4 regions of the Aquitalea sp. FG25 genome follow, and region 3 is predicted to be linked to each of the others. Evidence: predicted binding sites of a transcription regulator. Region 3 holds the regulator's gene; each other region holds the start of a gene.

Region 1 (3,902 bases), on a different contig from region 3:
TGGCGACGGCGCAACGTGAAAACATCCGCGTGCGCGGCTATGTGTCCTGCGTGGTGGATTGTCCGTATGAGGGTGCCATCGCCCCGGCCAAGGTGGCGGAAGTGGCCACCCGCCTGCAGGACATGGGCTGCTACGAAATATCGCTGGGCGATACCATTGGCACCGCCACGCCCAACCGGGTGCTGGACATGCTGGAAGCCGTGAGCAAGCGGGTGCCAATGGAGCAACTGGCTGGCCATTTTCACGACACCTACGGCATGGCCATCGGCAATATTCATGCGTCTTTTCAGGCAGGCATCCGCACCTTCGACTCATCCATTGCCGGCTTGGGTGGCTGCCCGTATGCTCGTGGAGCCTCCGGCAATGTGGCTACGGAAGATGTGGTGTACCTGATGCAAGGCCTGGGGGTGGACTGCGGTATCAACCTGCCCGCCCTGGTGGAAACCGCCTGGTTTGCCGCCGCGCTGCTAGGCCGGCAACCCGGCACCAAAGTGGCGCAGGCCATGGCTGCACCGCACTGAGTCCGCCCCGACAGCGCAAGCATCGCGCAGGACAAGATAAAGAGGAGAATCATGGAGCAGCTCACCCCCCCGATCTGGCAACCCTCCGCCCAGCGTGTGGCAGGCTCACACCTGCATGCCTTTGGCAAACTGGCAGAGGCCGCATATGACCGTTCGCTGCCTGACTACCACAGCCTGTGGCAAGCCAGTGTGCACGACCCGGCCCGCTTCTGGGGACTGGTGTGGGATTACTGCGGCGTCATCGGCGATAAGGGCGACACCGTGCTGGAGCATGGTGACGATATGCTGGCCGCGCGCTTTTTCCCTGGCGCCCGCCTCAACTATGCTGAAAACCTGTTGCGCCGGGATGGCGAAGGCAGCGCGCTGGTATTCTGGGGCGAGGACAAGGTCAAGCGCGAATTCAGTTGGCAGGCACTGCGCCAGTTGGTATCCCGCCTGCAGCAAGCCATGCGGGCAGCGGGCATTGTGGCGGGCGACCGCGTGGCCGGCTTCCTGCCCAATATGCCGGAAACCGTCGCCGCCATGCTGGCTGCCACCAGCCTGGGTGCCATCTGGACCAGCTGCTCACCCGACTTCGGCATCGATGGTGCCATCGACCGCTTTGGCCAGACCGAACCCAAGCTGCTGTTCTGCCCGGATGGCTACTGGTATGGCGGCAAGCAGATCGACATCCGCGACAAGATGCTGGCGCTGACAGCAGGCCTGCCTTCGGTGCAGCAGTTCATCGCCATCCCCTATCTGGGGGAAACCGCCGTCTTTGCCGAAAGCCTGCCGCGCACCATCACGCTGGACGATTTCATCGCCCCGTTTGCGGTGCAGCCGCTGCACTATGTCCGGGTAGGCTTCAACCACCCGCTGTTCATCCTGTATTCCAGCGGTACCACCGGCAAACCCAAGTGCATCGTGCACGGTACTGGCGGTACCTTGCTGCAGCACCTGAAAGAACATCAGCTGCATGGCGATGTGCATCAGGGCGATCACCTGTTCTTCTTCACCACCTGCGGCTGGATGATGTGGAACTGGCTGGTATCCGGCCTGGCCAGCGGTGCCACACTGATGCTGTACGACGGCTCGCCGTTTGCCAATCAGGGACACATCCTGTGGGAATATGCACAGCAATGGCAATTCAGCCATTTCGGCACCTCGGCCAAATATATCGACGGACTGCGCAAGATAGATTTGGCCCCTGCACGCGAGTACCGGCTGGATGCGCTGCGCGCCGTCTTCTCCACCGGCTCGCCACTGATGGCGGAAAGCTATGACTGGGTGTACGCCAACATCAAGCAGGACATCAATCTGGCCTCCATTTCCGGCGGCACCGACATTGTGTCCTGCTTTGCCCTGGGGTGCGCCACGCTGCCGGTGTACCGTGGCGAGCTGCAATGCCGTGGCTTGGGCATGGCCGTGGATATCTATAACAGCCATGGCCGACCAGTACGGCAGGAAAAGGGCGAACTGGTGTGCACCCGGCCCTTCCCCTCCATGCCGGTAGGATTCTGGCAGGACCCGCAGGGCAGCAAATACCGTCAGGCCTACTTCGGGCGCTTTGAAAACATCTGGTGTCATGGCGACTATGCCGAACTTACCGAACACGACGGCATGGTGATTTATGGCCGCTCAGATGCCGTACTCAATCCGGGCGGGGTGCGCATTGGCACGGCAGAAATCTACCGTCAGGTGGAAAGCTTCCCGGAGGTGGTGGAAAGCCTGGCAGTAGGTCAGCGTTGGCAGGACGACGAACGGGTAGTACTGTTTGTGCGGCTGCGCGCAGGTTGCCAGCTGGATGAAGCGCTGGCGGCCCGCCTGCGTGAGCAGATCAAGCGTGGTGCCAGCCCACGCCATGTGCCGGCGCGCATCATTGCCGTGGCAGATATCCCGCGCACCATCAGCGGCAAGATTGTCGAGCTGGCAGTCAAAAACGTGATTCACGGTGAGCCCGTAAACAATCTGAGTGCGCTGGCCAATCCGGAAGCGCTCCGGCTGTTTGCCGATCTGCCGCAACTGCAAAGCTAAGCGAATGCCACAGGCTTGAGCAGAACAAGGGCTTCCTGCGGGAAGCCCTTGTCGCCCATGCTGGATAATAAAAAACACAGCCCACGGCAAGCCGGGCAAAATTGAGAGCCATCAAGGCAGCTTGCCCGCGATGCTTGCAAGCTATCGTCAATATCAGCAACAGGTTACCGCATGAAACGCAGCCCCGCCCTTACTCCCCTATCCCGCGACCACCACCACGCCCTGTCGCTGGCCATGCAGGCTGGCAAGGCAGCGCGTAGTGATGAGCAGGCGCAATGGCAACAGGCTGCCGATCACATCAGGCTGCACTATCAGCAAACCCTGCAAGCCCACTTTGCCGAGGAAGAACGCGCACTGCTGCCAGCACTGGCCCAGGCAGGCAAAACAACGCTGGTGCAACGCACGCTGGACGAGCATGCCCACCTGCATCAGCTGATGCAGCATAGCGCGCTGGCCAGCCCGGCCATCCTGCAGGCTTTTGCCGATGCCATGACTGCCCATGTCCGCTTCGAGGAGCGCGAGCTGTTTGCCCTGGCCGAGAGCCTGCCCGAGGTCATGGCGGCATTACAGTCTTAAGCCCAAGCGCCAACATGCCCCGTCAATGAAACAGGCCGGATAATCTCCGGCCTGCTGTTTGATTACGCCATGCCAGTTAACGGCAGGCTTAGTGAGCGGAACGCCGGAACAGGCCGAACAGCTCGTATTTCTCACGCGGTCTTGCCCCCTGCCACAACAAGGCCCAACCCGGTTCGGCCAGGCCCTCGCTGCGCGAACGCATCAGCAGCAGGTAGTCGCAAGGGCTGCTCTCCCCGGCCGGATAGGCCACCAGATCAATCCCGGCATAGTAGTGCCAGCTGATACGCGCCACCATGTTTTGCCGCTCGGTAGCAATGCACTGTGTGTTATCGGCCAGCACGGCAGGCAAGGCACGACGCATGCTTTCCACCACCGGGCGGTAGCTCTTGGCTGCATCCAGCCATGGCAGCCACAAGCTCAGCGCCAGTCCCCAACACAAGGTAAGACCCGCCGCCCAGTTGGTAATGGCTTGCCGGCCACGCAGATGGCTGCGCGTTACTGCCCAGATCCAGGTCATGGTGGCCAGCACAGCAAACACCGCAGCCAGCACGGAAACATGTGGCACATAGTAGGGACTGAAATACTGTGCGCGCCCGGCCAACCGTTCCGGCCAGCCATAGTTCATCGCCGCCCAACCCGCCCAGATCAGCAGGCCGAACACGCCAAAAGCCATCAGGCCGAACCAGTTGAGAAAGGCCGCCGCACCACGGCGCAGATTATCCAGCTCCACCGCCGCCAGCAGGGACAGCGGCAGCAACAGCGGCATGGCGTAATCCATGCTCTTGCGCTCGG
Region 2 (3,902 bases), on a different contig from region 3:
TTGCGCCATGTCTTGCATCAGTGCACGCATTTGCGCGTGTTCGCTGCGCATGACGGCAGTTGGCCCCATGCTGCTGCCGATTGCGGCTTCAAAGGCCGGAAACAGGCTGTCTTCTTCCAGGGAAAAATGCTGCAGCATGGCATTGTGAAAGGCCTGGAATACGGCACGGGCCTTGGGCCAGTCGGCATGGCGGACGGCTTCTTCGGCCAGGGCAAAGTCGGCATCGCACAGGCGATGTTGCTGAGTGAGCTGTGAAATGGCGTTCATGGTGCGTGATCTCGATGTGTGGGGGGTATGCCTGCAGTATTGCTGGCTGGCGCTGCGGCCTGAATGACCCGGATCAAGAAATCATCGCCTGCTGGCGCAAGGCCAGTAGTTGCTGGTGCAGCGTGACCACTTTGCCAATCACCAGCAGGGCCGGTGTGCTGATGGCCGCATCGGCGATCAGTTGAGGCAATTGGTCCAATTGGCCGCATAGGCAGCGTTGCGCACTGCTGCAGGCTTTTTCCACGATGGCTACCGGCGTGGCCGGGTCGCGGCCATGGGCCAGCAACTGGCTGGCAATGTGGGCGGCTTCTCCCAATCCCATATAAACCACCAGCGTTTGTTCCGGCTGGCTGTGCTGTGTCCAGTCCAGGGTGCTTTCACCCTGACGACGGTGACCGGTGACCAGGGTACAGCCCTGCGCGTGATCGCGGTCGGTCAGCGGGAGTCCAAGGGCGGCGGCTGCGCCCAGTGCCGCGCTGATGCCCGGTACAACCTCGCAGGGGATGCCTGCTGCGGCCAGCGCCAGCATTTCCTCGCCACCACGGCCAAACAGTAAGGGATCGCCGCCTTTTAGCCGCACCACCCGCTGCCCGCTGCGGGCAAAGTCAATCAGCAGTTGGTTGATGTCGGCCTGTGGCAGGGTGTGGCGGCTGGCGCGCTTGCCCACGCAGATGCGGCTGGCCTGCGGCGGTGCCAGTCGCAAAATTTGTGGGTCCAGCAGGTGGTCGTACAGCACCACGTCAGCTTCACCCAGGCGTTGTACCGCGCGCAGGGTGAGCAGGTCGGGGTCGCCGGGGCCGGCCCCCACCAGGCAGACGCTGCCGGGGGCGAGGCCGGTGTTGCTGGCGGCGGAGGGGGCTGCGCTGGCGGTATCGGGATGGGGCAGCGGGGGCAGGGCGGGTCGGTGCATGTGGACTCCTGGGCAAAGGCTTGCCAAATGGTGATGTCGCCAGTGTAGGGATGAGGGTGACCGGGAATCGTTGATACGAATCAATGCTATATGGATGCCTGAATCCGTACATTTCGCCCCAGGTACCGGACTTGCCGGTGCAAGCACTTTGAGGAGGACGTGATGAGCGCGAGCTTCACCAAATCGACGGCCCGCAACATCTTTTACGGTGGGTCGGTGTTCTTTTTTCTGCTGTTCCTGGGGCTGACGCTGGATACCACCATGGCCCTGCCCAGTCATAACGCCAAGGCCAAGCTGACTGATGCGGCCGTGCGCGGCAAGAAAATCTGGGAGACGCGTAATTGTGGCGGCTGTCACACCTTGCTGGGTGAGGGTGCCTTCTTTGCGCCGGAGCTGGGTAATGTCTACGTACGCCGTGGCCCCGAGTTCATCAAGGGTTGGATGAAGGCCATGCCTACCAATGTGCCGGGTCGTCGCCAGATGCCGCAGTTCCACCTGAATGATGGCGAGCTGGACGATGTGGTGGCTTTCCTGAAATACACCTCCGAGATCAATACCAATAACTGGCCGCCCAATATCCAGGGCTGATCGCACCAGACCAATCGCTTACGGAGATAAACATGAGCAATGCAAGCGCGGCAACGCTATCGGCTGCCACAGCCGGTGCGCCAGCCCAGATCAAGTACCGCTCGCAGGCAGTGGCCAAGCCCTATTTCATGGCAGCCATCGGCCTGTTCATCGGCCAGATCCTGTTTGGCCTGATCATCGGCCTGCAGTATGTGAAGGGTGACTTCCTGTTTCCTGCCATCAGCTTCAGTACTGCCCGCATGGTGCATACCAATTTGCTGATCGTGTGGTTGCTGTTTGGTTTTATGGGTGCAGGTTATTTCCTGATTCCCGAAGAATGCGAGCGTGAGCTGTATAGCCCCAAGCTGGCCATCATCACCTTCTGGGTGTTTCTGGTGGCGGGCGCGCTAACCATCGTCGGCTACCTGGGCTTGCCGTACAACGTACTGGCCCATCTCACCGGCAACGACTTGCTGCCCACCATGGGACGCGGGTATCTGGAGCAGCCGCTGATCACCAAGGTGGGCATCGTGCTGGTGGCACTGTCCTTCCTGTTTAACCTGTCGATGACGCTGCTGTCCGGCCGCAAGACCAGCATCAGCATCGTGATGCTGCTGGGGCTGTGGGGCCTGGCCATCTTCTTCCTGTTCTCCTTTGTTAACCCTAACAACCTGGTGCTGGACAAGTACTTCTGGTGGTGGGTGGTGCACCTGTGGGTGGAAGGCGTGTGGGAACTGATCATGGGTGCCATGCTGGCCTTCGTGCTGGTCAAGGTAACCGGGGTGGACCGCGAAATCATCGAAAAATGGCTGTACCTGATCATTGCCATGACCCTGATCACCGGCATCATCGGTACCGGTCACCATTACTTCTGGATCGGCACACCGGCCTACTGGCAGGTATGGGGTTCCATCTTCTCCGCCCTGGAGCCGGTGCCCTTCTTCATGATGACCATGTTTGCCTTCAATATGGTGAAGCGCCGTCGTCGTGCCCACCCTAACCAGGCTGCCACACTGTGGGCGCTGGGTACGGGGGTGATGTCCTTCCTGGGCGCTGGCGTATGGGGTTTCCTGGGTACGCTGTCGGTAGTCAACTACTACACCCACGGCACGCAGCTGACTGCATCGCACGGTCACATGGCCTTCTATGGTGCTTACGCCATGGTGGTGCTGACCATGATTTCCTACACCATGCCGCTGCTGCGTGGCCGCGAAGCCAATAGCCCGCAAGCGCAGAAGGTGGAAAAACTGGCGTTCTGGATGATGACCTTGTCCATTGTCGGCATCACGTTGTTCCTGACTGCTGCCGGTGCCACCCAGGTATGGCTGCAGCGTATGTCCAGCACGCCGCTGTCCTTCATGGAAACGCAGGATCACATCATGCCGCTGTACTGGGCACGTCTGGCGTGTGGTCTGTCTTTCTTCAGCGGTCTGGTGTTGTATGTAATCAGCTTCTTTGTCACCGGCAAGCGCGAAGACTGAGTGTTGAAGCAAGCAAGCGGCCCCTGGTGGGCCGCTTTTTCATTGGAGATAGCTGATGCGTACCGACAGTCTGGTGCTGGAAGACATACCGCAGAACCGCCATGTGCCGGGAGATCTGGCCATGTGGTGTTTCATTCTGGCCGAGTTGGCGGTGTTCGGCGTGTTCTTTCTGGTATACGGCTACCACCGCTGGCGCGACCCGGCCTTGTTTGCCGGTGGCCAGCAACACCTGGGCCTGCTGTTGCCCACCCTCAATACCCTGCTGCTATTGGCCGGCAGTGCCGCCATCGTGGCGGCGGTACGCGCTTTTGCGCAGGACCGGCAGGCCAGCGGCCGACGCTGGCTGGTGCTGACCATGGTGGCTGGTGGTGGTTTTCTGGTTCTCAAGGCCTTTGAGCTGGGTGGCAAATTTGCCGCTGGTATCACCCTGTCCAGCAGTGATTTCTGGATGTTCTACCTCTCGCTTACCGTGTTTCACTTTTTGCATGTGGTACTGGGCATGGTGATTGTGGCTGCGGTGTGGTGGCAGGCGCGTGACGGACGCTATCGCGGCGAGTCCATTACCGGCGTGGAAACTGCCGCCGCCTACTGGCATATGGTGGACCTGGTGTGGATTGTGCTGTTTGCCCTGGTTTATGTGGCGCGTTAAAGACCGCTGACAATACCTTGGCTTCGGC
Region 3 (3,902 bases):
CAGGTCCACGCTGACCGATTTGAAACCGGCCTCGCGAGCGGCATCGATTACCGCTACCGTTTCCTCTTCGCTCTGCACCCGGTTAACCGCCTGCTGCACCTGCGGATCAAAGTCCTGAATGCCCACACTCATGCGGTTGAAACCCAGGCGCGCCAGATGATGCACGGTTTCGCGACCGACCTTGCGCGGGTCGATCTCAATGGAATATTCTCCCTCCGGCAAAAAATCGAAGTGCGCGCGCAGCATGGCCATCAACCGGTCCAGCTGCTCGTCGGACAGGAAGGTGGGGGTGCCGCCACCAAAGTGCAGCTGAATGAGTTTTTCCCGGCAGCCAAGCGCGGCGGCAACCAGCTTGATCTCTTTTTCCAGATAGTCGAGATAGCGGTCGGCGCGGGTTTTATCCTTGGTGATGATTTTGTTACAGCCGCAGTAGTAACAAACCGTGTTACAGAACGGTATGTGAACGTACAATGATATTGCGTTCTGATGCATGCCAAGGTGGCGTTGCTTCAGCCAGTGTTTATAGTCCTTCTCGCCAAACGCCGGGGTAAACCGGTCTGCGGTCGGGTAAGAAGTGTATCTTGGGCCTGAGCCATCAAGACGTTCGATCAACTCTCGGTCGAACTCACAGTGGGTAGGCGAAAACGGATGGGTGGTGTGCATGTCGTCGGGTATTGATAGTCAAACGTCAGGTGGACTGGTAAATTTGCGGAAAACGTGTGAATTCCGCTTTGACAAGGGTCAAGCTTCTTTACAGGGTTGTACAAAACACTCGATGTCAGACCAAAACCAACACACTCTGCACGCACTGAAGGTGTCCTGCTCCAACTGCAGCCTGCGCGAACTCTGCCTGCCCATCGGGCTGAACCGCGACGAAATGACGCAGCTGGATGCCGTGATCCGTCAGAGCCGCCGCCTTAAGCGCGGCGAGTACCTGTTTCGCAGCGGCGAGACATTCAAATCGCTGTTTGCCGTGCGCACTGGTTTCTTCAAGACCAGCGTCGCCAGCCAGGATGGCCGCGAGCAGGTAACCGGCTTTTTGATGTCAGGCGAACTCATGGGCCTGGACGGTATTTCCTCCAATGTCCACGGTTGCGATGCGATCGCGCTGGAAGACAGCGAAGTATGCGAACTGCCATTTGGCCGCATGGAAAGCCTGGGCCGTGACATCCCCAGCCTGCAGCATCACTTTTTCCGCTTGATGAGCCGCGAAATCGTGCGTGACCAGAACGTCATGCTGCTCTTGGGCAACATGAAGGCAGAGGAACGTCTGGCTGCCTTCTTGCTGAACCTGTCCCAGCGCCTGTCCACCCGTGGCTTTGCTGCCAATGACTTCATCCTGCGGATGAGCCGTGAAGAAATCGGCAGCTTCCTGGGCCTCAAGCTGGAAACCGTCGGCCGTACCCTGTCGAAATTCCAGCAGCAAGGTTGGCTGAGCGTGGACCACAAGCACATCCAGCTGATCAAGGCAGATGCACTGAAAGACCTGATTTCCGGCTGCACCCACGCCAACGGCGTGTAAGCAGGCAGTGCATTCCAGGGGCGATGGCTGCGGCAAGCGGCGCATCGCCCTTTTTGCATCTTGCCTCTTCGGGCAAGAACCGACCATTCACCGGAAGACCTACACCTTTTGGCGACAGTGTGCTGACCGCACCTACCAGCGTGCCAATCAGCATGCCGGCAGCCAGGTATTCCCCCTGCTGCTCCGCCGCCGCCACATGCTCTGCCGTGATTTCGCCGCAGGCCAGCACCGGCGGTAATACCTCTTTCCAGCCATAGCCGGTGGCAATGCGGCGCATGGACTGAATTGCTCCCTGCCCATCCGTCCCCGCCGACACCAGCATCAAGTAGGGCAAGCCCGCAGTAAGCTCCTGTGCCGGGTAAAAGGTGCGGTCGAAAAAATCCTTCATTTTGCCCGCCATATAGCCAAAATTTTCCGGCGTTGCCAGCACGATGCCATCGGCACTCAGCAAGTCATCCAGCGTGGCCTCTTGTGCCGGCATGCTGCGCAGCTGCAACACTGCCGACAGCGTAAGCAAGGGCCGACACAAGGCCTCAACCAGCTGCAGGGTGTGGCCAGTCTGGCTGGCATGCACAATCAGCAACTGCTTCATGTGAGGCTGCACCCGGCAATGCTGGCCAGGAGCTGCTGCAAGCCAGCCTGCTCCGGCCAGCCGGTTGGCACCACAAAGCCGCGCGCAACCTCTTCCCAGTAACCATCCCCCACCGGCAGCAGCTCGGCCACCAATTGCGGCACCACGGCCTGCAACAGCTCCTGGCGCAGACTGTGCTGCTCGCGCACGGCATCTTCCCTTACACGTGCCGGAGCCAGCCACTGCAAGCGGGGCAGCCATATCCAGCGCGAGGCTGGGCTGCAACTGGGCCAGTCCTGCCACACCGGGCTGACCCAGCCTTGCAGCTGATCAACAGCCAGTGGCGGCTGCGGTGCCCATGTTTGTGAGTAGAAGAACCAGCCGGCCAGCCTGGCCTGACTGGCACAGTTGGCAAAATCGGCGGGCAGCACCCGTTTGGCAGCGGGGTGATGTGCCAGGCGCAGCTGCGCCTGTAATTTGGCAGCCTTGAGCAGCCAGGCATCCCGCAGGCTGGGGCCAATCAGGGTGTCCGGGCCACGCCCAAGCTGTAAATAGAATTTGCTGGCGGTTTCCACGTGCAGGGGTTCGCCATCCAGCCGAATCAGGAAATCGAACTCTCCCACCGTACGGCCACCGGCATCGCACACCGGCAAATTGGCTGCCACCAGCTCGATATGGGGTGCCAGATGAAACCAGAAGGCCAGCAGCCGTTCGGCATAGTGACCCAAACGGCGGCTGGGCTGGGCGACCAGCCAGGCATGCAGCGGAGCGGGGTCGTGCTCCAGCGCCGCCAGCATTGCCAGGCCATCCGGGCCCAGCAGCCGCTGCGGCGCAAGATTGCTGCCGCTATCCCAGGGGGCCGGGGCGGTCAGCAAAAACGCCAGATCACGCAGCGCCGGCTGCGTGTAAGGCAGATAAAAACTGCGCTCAGGACTCGCCGTCGTGCTCATGGCCGTCTGCCACGCGCTGAATCTGCTTCATCAGGCCGCGCAGGATGTCCACCTCGTCGCGCAACATGCCGGACCGGTTGAACAGTGCGCGCATGCGGCGCATCAGCCGTTCGCTGTTGCGGCGGCGGTAGTAGCCGATGGCATCCATGGTTTGGTCCAGATGCTGGCAGAAGCCTTCCACCTCGCCCAGGCTGGCGGTTTCACTTTCCGGCCGCAGGTATTCCACGTCAACGCCGGTATGACTGAACAGCTCGTAGGTCATCACCTGCACCGCCATGGCCAGGTTGAGCGAGAAGTAATCCGGATTGCCCGGAATGGTGACCAGCCGGTTGCACTGCTCCACTTCTTCAATCGACAAGCCGAAGGTTTCATTGCCAAACACCAGCGCCACCTGTTCGCCATCACGGGCGCGGGCCACCAGTTCCGGCGTGGTTTCGCGCGGGGTGGACAGCGGCGTGGTCAGCTCGCGACGGCGGCTGGTGAGCGCACAGGCCACGGTCACGTCGCTAAGCGCTTCGGCCAGGCTGGATACCACGGTGGCCTGTTCCAATACATCCACCGCGCCAGAGGCCAGCGCATTGGCTTCGTCGCTGGGAAACACTTTGGGCTCAACCAGATACAAACGGGTCAAACCCATGGTTTTCATCGCCCGTGCGGCCGAGCCGATATTGCCCGGATGGTTGGGTCTGGCCAACACCACGCGAATGTTTTTCAGAAAATCAGGTACTTGGGGTTTATTCATCAGCAGTTTCACATTAAAATGGCGGGCATATCAAAAAGCCCGCGCGCTCGCGCCGGCTTTTTTTGTTCCTTAACCCAGATTGTTACTGACAGATGTCGAGCCATGTTGGCTGGCATC
Region 4 (3,902 bases), on a different contig from region 3:
GCCGCCTACACGAGCCAAGTCCGGACCGGTACGCTTGGAGCCCCACTGGAAGGGGTGGTCATAGACCGACTCACCCGCAACGGAGTAGTGACCATAGCGCTCGGTTTCGGCGCGGAAGGGACGGATCATCTGGGAGTGGCAGTTGTAGCAGCCTTCACGGATGTAGATATCGCGACCTGCCAGTTGCAGCGCGGTATAGGGCTTAACGCCTGCAACCGGCTGGGTCGTGGACTTCTGGAATGCCAGCGGCAGAATTTCCACCAAACCGGCAAAGCTGATCACGATCAGGGTGAACACGATGAGGTAACCAACGTGTTCTTCAATCAGTTTCTGGATCTTTTCCATGTTCTTCTACCTTTATCCGCTTAAGCGTGAGCCGATGCGTTGACAGCCGGAATCTTGGCGTCAACAGCCTTACCGCTGGCAACGGTGCGGAAGGTGTTGTAAGCCATCAGCAGCATACCGGTCAGGTACAGCGTACCGCCCAGGAAACGCACAAAGTGGTAGGGGTAGGTTGCTTTCACGGCTTCAACAAAGGCATAAGTCAGGGTGCCGTCAGCATTCAGGGCACGCCACATCAGGCCTTGGGTCACACCGGAGATCCACAGTGCGGCGATGTACAGTACAACGCCCACGGTAGCCAGCCAGAAGTGAGCCTCGATCAGCTTGGTGCTGTGCATGGATTCACGACCGAACAGGCGCGGCAGCAGGTAGTACATGGAACCGATGGTGATGAAGCCAACCCAGCCCAGCGCACCGGAATGCACGTGACCGATGGTCCAGTCAGTGTAGTGCGACAGCGCATTCACGGACTTGATGGACATCATCGGGCCTTCAAAGGTGGACATACCGTAGAAGGACAGGGAAACCACCAGGAACTTCAGTACCGGGTCGGTGCGCAGTTTGTGCCATGCACCGGACAGGGTCATGATGCCGTTGATCATGCCGCCCCAGCTCGGAGCCAGCAGCACCAGGGAGAACACCATACCGATGGACTGGGTCCAGTCAGGCAGCGCGGTGTAGTGCAGGTGGTGAGGACCAGCCCACATATAGGTAAAGATCAGGGCCCAGAAGTGAACCACCGACAGGCGATAGGAATAAACCGGACGACCAGCCTGCTTCGGAACGAAGTAGTACATCATGCCCAGGAAGGCGGCGGTCAGGAAGAAACCCACGGCGTTGTGGCCATACCACCATTGCACCATGGCATCCACGGCACCGGCGTACACGGAATAGGACTTGGTCAGGGAGACCGGTACGAAGGCACTGTTGACGATGTGCAGCAGGGCAACCGCCAGGATGAAAGCACCGTAGAACCAGTTGGCTACGTAAATGTGCTTAACCTTGCGGATGGCGATGGTGCCGAAGAACACGATGGCATACACCACCCAGGTCACGGCGATCATCAGCTTGATCGGCCATTCCAGTTCGGCGTATTCCTTGCCGAAGGTGTAACCCAGCGGCAGGGTGATGGCAGCAAGGACAATAATCAGCTGCCAGGCCCAGAAGGTGAAGGCTGCCAGTTTGTCCGAGATGAGTCGTACGTTACAGGTGCGCTGCACGACGTAGTAGGAAGTTGCAAACAGGCCGCAACCGCCAAAGGCGAAAATCACGGCGTTGGTGTGCAGCGGGCGCAGACGGCCAAAGTGGAACCAGGGCCCAAAATTGAGCTCCGGCCACACCAATTGGGCCGCAATGATGACGCCCACCAGCATGCCTACAATGCCCCATACTACGGTCATGATGGCAAACTGGCGCACCACCTTATAGTTATAAGTGGATTGCGTTTCCATTTAGGGTTTTCTCCAAGGTTGCTAACTTAGAACGTGACAAACCATGGCGACTTGATTTCCTGTCAACTGCCCCAAATGTTAGGTGACAGGAGAGCCGCAGGGGAGTCTGAAACATTTCAGACTAGCAAAGTGCTTGACCCGTGCTGACAACATTCAGCCAAAACCCCTGGCAAAGCGCTGTTGTGCACACACTTTTTCCCCATTTATTCAGCAAGGCATTCTAAAGCAAATACCCATGACGGGCCAGTTGATTAGTATGCTTGCGGGATTTTTTACGTCCACCATTTTCTTGATTTCAAGCGAGCTGGCAGCAAGTGTTTAGCCTGATGCCGCTTAGTGGGGATTATATTGTCATGACTGTCCAAGCCCTTGACTTAGGTCAAATCGTCATCGGCCACCCCCGTGCTGCGGCCCCGATGCTAGAATCTGCTGTTTTCGCCCCATATTCAGGCAGATCATGACTGTGCCCGTACATTACTCCATTCGTCCGTGCTCTCCGGCAACGCATTGTTTTGAAATTACGCTCAAGGTGGCCAAACCTGACCGAAAAGGACAGGTATTTACCTTGCCTGCCTGGATTCCCGGCAGCTACCTGATCAGGGAGTTCTCGCGCCATATCGTCAGTATCCAGGCCAGTTGTGGCGGCAAGGATGTGCAAATACGCAAGCTGGACAAGCATACCTGGCAGGTCGAGCCCGTCAGTGGAAGCCTCACGCTGGTGTATCAGGTCTATGCGTATGACCTGTCCGTGCGCGGAGCCTACTTGGACGAAATGCGTGGTTTTTTCAATGCCAGCAGTGTGTTTCTTGCGGTAGCCGGGCATGAGTCCAGTGCCTGCGAGGTGGAGATTTGCCCACCCAAGGGCAAGATGTTTGCTGATTGGAAAGTGGCAACTGCCTTGCCTGCACGGGAGGTGAAGAAAAGCGGCTTTGGGTCTTACCGTGCCGCCAGCTATGACGAGCTATTGGATCATCCGGTTGAACTGGGTGAATTTGAGACGGTCAGTTTCAAGGCTTGCGGCGTGCCGCATCAATTTGTGGTGGCAGGACGGTTTCGTGGCGATTTGAAGCGCCTGGCACGGGATACGAAGAAGATCTGTGAATACCAGATCAAGCTGTTCGGCACACCGGCTCCATTCGAGCGTTATGTCTTCATGCTGTATGTGGGCAAGGATATTTATGGTGGGCTGGAACACCGGGCATCCACCGCACTGGTGGCTAACCGGGATGATCTGCCACAAGCGGGTGAGGAGAGCATTGGTGACGGTTACCTGAAGTTGCTGGGCCTGATCAGCCATGAGTACTTCCACAGCTGGAATGTGAAGCGGATCAAGCCGGCTGCTTTCAGTCCATACGATTTGTCGCGCGAGGGCTACACCCGCTTGTTGTGGGCTTTCGAGGGGATTACCTCTTATTACGACGATCTTACCCTGCTGCGTTGTGGTTTGATCGACACGCCGCGCTACCTGGGATTGCTGGCCCAAACCATCAGCGGTGTGCAGCGTGGGGCCGGTCGCCTCAAGCAGACACTGGAAGAATCCAGCTTTGATGCCTGGACCAAATACTATCGGCAGGATGAAAACAGCCCCAACAGTATTGTCAGCTATTACACCAAGGGTTCTTTGGCCGCACTGGCACTGGATTTGACCCTGCGCGACCGTAGTGCCGGCAAGACCTCTCTGGATGAGGTGATGCGAGCGCTGTGGCAGAAATGGCTGACCGATGGGCAAGGACTGGCCGAAGATGAATGGGAAGCCATTGCACAACAGGTGACGGGCCTGTCGCTACAGGACTTCTTTGACAAGGCGTTGCGTTCTACCGAAGAGCTGCCCCTGCCGGCCTTGTTGGCCACGCAAGGGGTAGACATGTGCTGGGACTACGCGGATCATGCCGCCGATGCTGGCGGCATCGGCATGCCGGTTGCCGGTCGCAAGCCACGTGCCAGCCTGGGAGTCAAGACTGCTCCGGACCCGCTGGGTTTGCGGCTGGTCAATGTGCTGGACGATGGTGCTGCCCAACAGGCTGGTTTGGCTGGTGGTGATGTACTAGTGGCTGTCGATGGCCTGAAAGCAGCTGATCTGGACAAGATGCTGGCCCGTTATCGTGTGGG

What was found. The regulator FNR, encoded in region 3, switches genes on or off when oxygen is low (the NO sensors DNR and NnrR bind a similar motif). The targets are predictions, from matches to a motif close to TTGATNNNNATCAA.
Region 1: a site for FNR is predicted at 2,636-2,649, ahead of ACODR9_RS07335 (hemerythrin domain-containing protein). Genes of this name have one in related genera too.
Region 2: a site for FNR is predicted at 1,248-1,261, ahead of cobA (uroporphyrinogen-III C-methyltransferase). Genes of this name have one in related genera too.
Region 4: a site for FNR is predicted at 2,163-2,176, ahead of ACODR9_RS14355 (M61 family metallopeptidase). Genes of this name have one in related genera too.

What each region holds. Positions count from the first base shown of each region.
Region 1 is NZ_JBMDJV010000006.1:64,468-68,369, forward strand. It holds gene ACODR9_RS07325 (hydroxymethylglutaryl-CoA lyase) at 1-521, shown strand, start outside; gene ACODR9_RS07330 (acetoacetate--CoA ligase) at 573-2,534, shown strand; gene ACODR9_RS07335 (hemerythrin domain-containing protein) at 2,706-3,110, shown strand; gene ACODR9_RS07340 (ArnT family glycosyltransferase) at 3,199-3,902, opposite strand, start outside.
Region 2 is NZ_JBMDJV010000018.1:95,752-99,653, forward strand. It holds gene ACODR9_RS16470 (hemerythrin domain-containing protein) at 1-267, opposite strand, end outside; gene cobA (uroporphyrinogen-III C-methyltransferase) at 341-1,177, opposite strand; gene ACODR9_RS16480 (c-type cytochrome) at 1,340-1,765, shown strand; gene ACODR9_RS16485 (cbb3-type cytochrome c oxidase subunit I) at 1,798-3,225, shown strand; gene ACODR9_RS16490 (cytochrome c oxidase subunit 3) at 3,281-3,874, shown strand.
Region 3 is NZ_JBMDJV010000016.1:78,007-81,908, forward strand. It holds gene hemN (oxygen-independent coproporphyrinogen III oxidase) at 1-663, opposite strand, end outside; gene fnr (fumarate/nitrate reduction transcriptional regulator Fnr) at 776-1,522, shown strand; gene ACODR9_RS15080 (flavodoxin family protein) at 1,464-2,114, opposite strand; gene ACODR9_RS15085 (DUF1853 family protein) at 2,111-3,043, opposite strand; gene ACODR9_RS15090 (RNA methyltransferase) at 3,021-3,785, opposite strand.
Region 4 is NZ_JBMDJV010000015.1:52,665-56,566, forward strand. It holds gene ccoO (cytochrome-c oxidase, cbb3-type subunit II) at 1-345, opposite strand, end outside; gene ccoN (cytochrome-c oxidase, cbb3-type subunit I) at 366-1,793, opposite strand; gene ACODR9_RS14355 (M61 family metallopeptidase) at 2,251-3,902, shown strand, end outside.